One region of the Mycobacterium sp. RTGN5 genome, then DNA from elsewhere that is predicted to be linked to it. Evidence: predicted binding sites of a transcription regulator. Region 1 holds the regulator's gene; the other holds the start of a gene.
What was found. The regulator HspR, encoded in region 1, represses chaperone genes until heat shock. The targets are predictions, from matches to a motif close to ANNTGAGTNNNNNNNACTCANNT.
Positions count from the first base shown of each region.

Region 1 (4,068 bases):
TCCTGATCTGCGGCGGCCCCGCCATGGTCCGCGCCACTTACGACGCGCTGGTCGCCAAAGGCGCACCGCCCGAGCGCATCCAGCACGACCCAATCTGAATTTGCCCCTTCCCATCGGTCGCGATTGGGACCAATATTGCTCGAGGGGGTGGCAGTGAGGGGCGCAGAGATGACGTCTGCTGGTCTGGCCAAGACCGACGTCCACGAACTCGACGCCATCGCGTGGGAGTTTCTCTGCTCGCCCTATACCGGACGGACCTACTGGGACTGGACGCTGGAGCGGCGCCTCGACACCTACCTGCGCCATCAAGGTCGTGACGACATCCTGAACAACGGTGCCGCCTACGCAACGGTGGTGGACCGCGTGATGGCCAATCTGGAACGGGCCCATCGCGAGGGCGTTCTGTCCCCACCGCGCCGATAGACTCCGACGATGGCCCCGCTGCCGTCCGTTGTCCTACGCGATCCGTCCTCACCCCTGACCGCCACGTATGTGCCGTCGGCGGGGATGGTCTGCACGTCGCTATCCGACGACGGTGTGGAACTGCTTGGGCAGCGCCGCGGGCTGGGCGCCTACCTGTCGGACGCCAAGACGTTCGGCATCCCCATCCTGTATCCGTGGGCTAATCGACTGAGCGCCAACGGATATGACGTCGACGGTGGAGCCGTGACGCTGACGACCGGGGTTGGCGGTGTGCGCACCGACACGAACGGATTGCCGATGCACGGCGTGCTCGCGGCCTACCCGAGCTGGCTGGTCACCGAACAATCCGAGAACCGGCTGACCGCCGACGTGAACTTCGGCAACCACCCGGGCTTGCTGGCCAGCTTCCCGTTCCCGCACGTGCTCACCCTCGATGTCACGCTGGCCGACCGCGCGCTCACGGTGCAGACGACGGTGACGCCGACGACTGCGGTGGCGGTGCCGCTGTGCTACGGATTCCACCCGTATTTCACCATTGCCGGAGTCCCACGGTCGGAGTGGACACTGCACACTCCGCGGCTGCAGCATCTCGCGCTGGACGACCGAGGCATCCCGACCGGTGGGACTCAGGAATGGCCGGCGTACTCGGAGAAGCTGGGCGACAAGACCTTTGACGACGGCTTCGACGAAGTGCCGCAGGGCGCGGTGTTCACCCTCGCCGGCGGTGACCGCCGCATCGAGGTGGTCTACGACCAGGGATTCTCGGCGGCACAGATCTTCGCCCCCGCCAACGACGATCTCGTCGCCATCGAGCCGATGACCGCACCGGCCAACTCACTGCGCACCGGTGCCTACCGAACGGCGACACAGGGCCAGCCTGCCACCGCGGTATTCACCATCCGCGTGGATTGATTGCGCCCAAACCGACAAACGGGCGCGAAAGTGCGAGTAATTCGCACCATTTCGTCGATCTCGGCGCAGAGAGTTAGCGGCTCGCGCGCGGCTTCCAGACCACCAGCGCCGTGCTCTTCGGCACGACCGCCAGATCACGACGCTGGTTGGCGCGCAACAACTCCACCTCGCGCATCATCTCCTCGACCCGCGACTGCAGCGCCTCGACCTGATTGGTCAGTTCGATGATCCGCTTGATGCCGGCCAGGTTGACGCCCTCGTCCTGGGAAAGCCGCTGCACCTCGCGCAGCAGCTCGACGTCACGTTCCGAATACCGCCGTCCGCCACCGGAACTGCGCCGGGGGCTGACCAGACCGAGCCGGTCGTAGGTGCGCAGCGTCTGCGCATGCATACCGGCCAGCTCGGCGGCCACCGAAATCAAAAACGTTCGAGTCTCTTCTGACGAAGCCATCACCGATTACCCGCCCATCCAGCACGGGGGTCGAAGCCACTCACCCGCTCCGCGGTTGCATAGGCCTCCAGCGCCTCGAGCGCCTGGCCCTCGAGGTTGGGTGGCACCGCGACCTTGACGGTGACCAACAGGTCGCCATGGCCGCCGTCGCGCTTGGACACGCCGCGCCCGCGCACCCGCAGGATCCGGCCGTCGGAGGTGCCCTTGGGCACCCGCACACCGACCTTGCCCTCCAGAGTGGGAACGGAAAGCGTTGTGCCCAAGGCCAGTTCGGTGAAACTCACCGGAACCGTCACGGTCAGGTCGTCGCCGTCACGGCCGAACACCTTGTCCGGCCGCACGTGCACGGTGACATACAGGTCACCTGACGGCGCACCGCGCAGCCCGGCTTCACCCTGACCGGCCAGCCGAATGCGCTGACCATCCTCGACGCCCGGTGGGATCCGGACATTGATCGTGCGAGTCCGGGTGGTCACCCCGGTGCCGTGGCACTCGTCGCAGGGGTGCTCGATGATCGAGCCGCTCCCCCGGCAGTCGGTGCACGGCTCGGAGAACCCGAACGCACCCTGGTTACGGTTGATCACCCCGGAGCCGTTGCAGTTCGGACACACCTTCGGGCTGGTGCCCGGACGTGCGCCGCTGCCATGGCAATTCGTGCACGGGGCAGGGCTGGTCAGGCGCAGCGGCATGGCGACACCCTTGGTCGCCTCCAGGAAGTCGAGATCGGTCTCGGTCTCCAGGTCCTTGCCGCGCCGCGGCCGGCTGGGTCGCGGCGGGGCGCCGCGCCCGAACAGACCACCGAACAGGTCGCCGATGTTCGTGCCGCCGGTCTGGCCGGCGGTGTCGAACAGATCGTTCAGGTTGAACTCGCCGCCGTCGGCGCCGTAGCTACTGAATCCGCCGAACCCACCGCCGCCGCCGTTGCCGCGACGGCCGAAGCCGCCGCCGGCGAACATCCGCCGGGTTTCGTCGTATTCCTTGCGCTTGGCCGGATCGGTCAGCACATCCCTGGCCTCGCCGACCTCCTTGTAGCGGTCGTCGGCTGTGGCGTTGTCCGGGTTGCGGTCCGGGTGATTCTCCGCGAGCAGCTTGCGGGCCACCCGCTTGATCTCGTCCTCGCTGGCGTCGGAGGAGACGCCGAGCACCTTGTAGAAATCCTTCTCAACCCATTCTCGTTGAACCATGCCGCGTCACCTCCTCTCACCGTTCGTCATCGTGTTAGTTCGATTCTGCGTTCTGTGCGCCGCTCTGCCCGCCGTTGACGGGCGTGTCGGCCGTCCCGGCTTGTGCCGCGGACCCATCGTCGACGGTGTCGACCACCCCGACGAGCGCGTGCCGCAGCACGAGGTCGCCGAGCTTGTAGCCCTGCCGCATCACCGTGCCGATGACCGGCTTGGAGCCCTCGCCCTCGTGCTGCACTGCCTCGTGCAGGGACGGGTCGAACTCGTCACCCTCGGCACCGAAGGCCGTCAGGCCCAGTCCGGCCAAGGCGGCCGTCAGCTTGTCGGCGACCGATTTCAGCGGACCGGTTTCCAGGTCGCCGTGGCTGCGGGCGCGGTCGAAGTCGTCGAGCACTGGGAGCAGCTGGTTCACCACCGTGGCCTTGGCACGTTCACCGGCCACCTGCTGATCGCGCAGTGCGCGCTTGCGGTAGTTGGCGAAGTCGGCCTGTACCCGCTGGAGATCAGCGGTGAGCTCGGCAACCTTGTCGGCCTGCTCCCCACCGGCGCTCGGAGCCTCCGGCACCGACCCACTGGGGGCCGGGCCGGAGGGCTCGCGAACTTCTCCGGTCTGGGGGTCGATTCGGCGCTTGTCGGTGACAGTTACCGGTTCGTCCTCGCGACCTTCGCTCACTTGTTCTCCTGGACATCGTCGTCGTCAACGACCTCGGCGTCCACGACGTCGTCGTCAGACGGGCGGCCTGAGGCATCCGCGGCCTGGTCAGCCTGAGTGTTCTCATAGATCGCCGAAGCAAGAGCCTGAGACTCCTGGCCCAACTTCTCCATCGCCGACTTGATCGCACCGATGTCGGTGCCGGCCAATGCCGTCTTAGCCTCGGTGACCGCGGCTTCGACCTTGGTCAAGGTGTCCTCGGGAACCTTCGACCCACCTTCGGCGGAACGCTGCTCAGAGACGAACTTCTCCGTCTGGTAGACCAGCGACTCGGCCTGGTTGCGGACGTCGGCCTCTTCGCGACGCTTCCGATCCTCGTCGGCGTGCGCTTCGGCGTCCTTGATCATCCGGTCGATCTCTTCCTTGGACAGGCCGGAGCCCTCCTGGAT
Region 1 covers NZ_JAPZLA010000007.1:36,265-40,332, reverse strand. The annotation lists gene SLQ31_RS25820 (FAD-binding oxidoreductase) at 1-98, shown strand, start outside; gene SLQ31_RS25815 (hypothetical protein) at 169-423, shown strand; gene SLQ31_RS25810 (aldose 1-epimerase) at 433-1,335, shown strand; gene SLQ31_RS25805 (heat shock protein transcriptional repressor HspR) at 1,409-1,786, opposite strand; gene dnaJ (molecular chaperone DnaJ) at 1,786-2,970, opposite strand; gene grpE (nucleotide exchange factor GrpE) at 3,005-3,640, opposite strand; gene dnaK (molecular chaperone DnaK) at 3,637-4,068, opposite strand, start outside.

Region 2 (4,068 bases), on a different contig from region 1:
CAGGAAATCGGCATTGTCGGTGGTGGCCTTGGCGAACAGCGTCATCGACGAACACACCTTCAGGTTGTCCGGCCAGGGGAAGATCTCTTTGATCGAGGCGCCTTCGATGGCGGCCAGCAGTTGGGCGCACTCACGCAGCCGCGCCCCGAGCACCGGATGGGCCAGGTAGGCCTGCGCCTCGGCCATCGATTTGATGCCGTAAAGCCTTGCTGTCGAACTGCTTCCGAGCTCGGCGAGTTGCGGGAAAATGAACCAGATCCAGTGGCTGTGTTTGGTGCCGGCTCGCAGTTCGGCGACAGCCCGGTCGTACATGCGATCCTGGGCGTCGACGAAGCGTTGCAGGTCGAACGGGTCATCCATTCCTCCACCGTATCGTTGCCGGGGCGTGACCGTCCCGTTATTGGCGACTAATTCAAAGTTGTTGGGGTGCACCTAGATCCCGAGTCCGGCACGTCTCCTGATCGTTAGCGAACCGCGACTTGGCGCACCGCGGCGCGTACCGAGTCGGCAGTGCCGTGCGTGTTTAGCTACCTGCGCACAGCACTTCTCCGCTTGTGAAACGCTTATGAAAGGTGATGGTTTCCGTCATGAAGATCGTCGAGATGATGCGAGGCACATGGTTGCGCCGCCTGGCGGCAGCCGTTGCGGCCGCACTCTTTCTACCCGGCCTAATCGGCGTTGTCGGCGGGTCGGCGACAGCGGCCGCCTTCTCCAAGCCCGGACTGCCGGTTCTCTACCTTGATGTCCCGTCGGCCGCAATGGGCCGAAATATCCGAATCCAGTTCCAGGGCGGTGGCCCGCACGCGGTGTACCTGCTCGACGGTCTGCGCGCCCAGGACGACTACAACGGCTGGGACATCAACACCCCGGCGTTCGAGTGGCTGAACGGCTCGGGCCTGTCGACGGTGATGCCGGTCGGTGGCCAGTCGAGCTTCTACACCGACTGGTACCAGCCGTCGCAGGGCAATGGTCAGAACTACACCTACAAGTGGGAAACGTTCATGACCCAGGAACTGCCGGCCTACCTGGCCGCCAACTATGGCGTCGACCCCAACGGCAATGCCGTCGTCGGTCTGTCGATGGCCGGTAGCGCGTCACTGACCTACTCGGTCTACTACCCGCAGAAGTACACCTACGCCGCATCACTGTCGGGCTTCCTGAACCCCTCCGAGGGCTGGTGGCCGATGCTGATCGGTCTGGCGATGAACGACGCGGGCGGTTTCAACGCGCAGAGCATGTGGGGTCCGTCGTCTGACCCGGCATGGCGCCGCAACGACCCGATGGTCAACATCAACCAGCTGGTCGCCAACAACACCCGGGTTTGGATCTACTGCGGCACCGGTACGCCGTCGGATCTGGACACCTCCGGTGGTGGCGGCAACCTGATGGCCGCGCAGTTCCTCGAAGGCTTCACGTTGCGGACCAACAAGACCTTCATGGACAACTACCTCGCGGCTGGTGGACGCAACGGCGTGTTCAACTTCCCGACGAACGGCACGCACAGCTGGGGCTACTGGGGATCGCAGCTGCAGCAGATGATCCCGGATATGCAGCGGGTTCTGGGGGCCACCCCGTCCGCTGGCTGATCCAACGCAACAAACCACAGCGAGCCTGTCGCCACCCCCCCGGCGGCAGGCTCGCTGCTTTGTGTCGCCATCCGCCGAAACGCGGGGAACAAAGCGGCAGGCACCAGGGTTGAGCCCATCAGACTGAACTTTGGAGGACTGATGGCTGAAGCCAAATCTGTGCCGGTGCTTTTTGTCAGCGACCCGATCGTGCTGCCCGGAATGGTGGTTCCGATCACGCTCGACGATGCCGCCCGCGCTGCGGTCGACGCAGCTCAGGCGACCGACTCCGGCCAGCTGCTCATCGCGCCGCGCCTGGACGATCGCTACCCCACGTACGGCGTCTTGGCATCGATCGTGCAGGTGGGCCGGATTCCGGGAGGCGGCGCCGCCGCGGTGGTCCGGGGTGAAAGCCGTGCTCATATCGGGTCGGGCACAACCGGACCCGGTGCGGCGCTGTGGGTCGAGGTGGAGGAAGTGACCGAGGGCGAAATAGCCGAGGACACCAAGACCCTGGCCGGGGAGTACAAGAAGCTCCTGCTGGCGATGCTGCAGCGCCGTGAGGCCTGGCAGATCGTCGACGTGGTCAACAAGATCGCCGATCCGTCGGCGTTGGCCGACACCGCCGGCTACGCCTCGTACCTGACTGACGTGCAGAAGCGTCAGCTGCTGGAGACCGAGGATGTGGCCGAGCGGCTGCGCGTGCTCATCGGCTGGACCGGTGACCTGCTGGCCGAGGTCGAGGTCAACGACAAGATCGCCGAGGACGTCCGCGACGGTATGGAGAAGACGCAGAAGGAATTCCTGCTGCGCCAACAGCTCAATGCCATTCGTAAGGAGCTCGGCGAAGGCGAGCCCGACGGTTCAGATGACTACCGTGCTCGCGTCGAATCTGCTGACCTGCCCGACAACGTCCGCGAGGCGGCGCTGCGTGAGGTCGGCAAGCTGGAACGCTCCAGCGAGCAGAGCCCCGAGGGCGGCTGGATCCGCACCTGGCTGGACACCGTCCTTGACCTGCCGTGGAACTCGCGCACCGAAGACTCGACCGATCTGAAGGCGGCCCGGGAAATCCTCGACGCCGACCACCACGGGCTGGACGACGTCAAGGACCGCATCGTGGAGTACCTGGCCGTGCGTTCCCGTCGTGCCCAACGCGGCCTGCAGGTCGTCGGTGGACGCGGGTCGGGTGCGGTGATGGTGCTGGCCGGCCCGCCAGGAGTCGGTAAGACGTCGCTGGGTGAGAGCGTGGCCCGCGCGCTGGGCCGCAAGTTCGTTCGCGTCGCCCTGGGCGGCGTGCGCGACGAGGCCGAAATCCGCGGTCACCGGCGCACCTACGTCGGCGCGCTGCCCGGCCGGATCGTCCGTGCGATCGGCGAGGCCGGTTCGATGAACCCGGTCGTGCTGCTCGACGAGATCGATAAGGTCGGCTCGGACTACCGTGGCGACCCGTCGGCCGCCCTGCTGGAGGTCCTGGACCCGGCGCAGAACCATACGTTCCGCGACCACTACCTCGACCTGGATCTCGACCTGTCCGACGTGGTGTTCCTGGCCACGGCCAACGTGATCGAGAACATCCCGTCCGCGCTGCTGGACCGCATGGAACTGGTGTCCATCGACGGCTACACCGAGGACGACAAGGTGGACATCGCCCGCGACTACCTGCTGCCACGGCAGCGGGATCGGGCGGCGCTGACCCCCGAGGAGGTCACGGTGACCGACGCGGCACTGCACAAGATCGCCGCGGACTACACCCGGGAACCCGGTGTCCGTCAGTTCGAGCGGCTGCTGGCCAAGGCCATGCGCAAGGTCACCACCAAGTTGGTGGACGGGCTGACCAGCCTCACCATTGATGAGCCCGACCTGGTCGGGTACCTGGGCCGGCCGCGGTTCATGCCGGAGTCGGCCGAGCGCACGGCGGTGCCGGGCGTGGCGACTGGCCTGGCCGTGACGGGACTGGGCGGCGATGTGCTCTACATCGAGGCCGGGTCGACCGAGGGTGAGCCGGGTCTGCAGCTGACCGGTCAGCTGGGCGACGTGATGAAGGAATCGGCGCAGATCGCGCTGTCCTACGTCCGTAGCCACGCTGAGCAGCTGGGTGTGGATCCCAAGGCGCTGAACCGGAAGATCCACGTGCACGTGCCGGCCGGCGCGGTGCCCAAGGACGGTCCGTCCGCCGGTGTGACCATGGTGACCGCGCTGGTGTCCATGGCCACCGGACGGCAGGTTCGCTCGGACGTCGGGATGACCGGCGAGGTCACCCTGAACGGCCGGGTGTTGCCCATCGGCGGCGTCAAGCAGAAGCTGCTCGCCGCTCAACGTGCCGGGCTGTCAACGGTTTTCATCCCGCAGCGCAACGAGGCCGACCTGGACGACGTGCCAGCTGAGGTGCTCGCGGCGCTGACCGTGAGGCCGATGACCGATGTCGCGGAGATCGTGGCACTGGCGCTCGAGCCGGTGGCCGAGGTGGCCGCCGCGTAGCCCGTTCTTGCGATTTCGGCGCGCA
Region 2 covers NZ_JAPZLA010000002.1:668,173-672,240, forward strand. The annotation lists gene SLQ31_RS15945 (DUF1810 domain-containing protein) at 1-360, opposite strand, end outside; gene SLQ31_RS15950 (alpha/beta hydrolase family protein) at 588-1,586, shown strand; gene lon (endopeptidase La) at 1,728-4,043, shown strand.
Region 2: the regulator HspR is predicted to act here: its motif matches at 1,694-1,716, upstream of lon (endopeptidase La).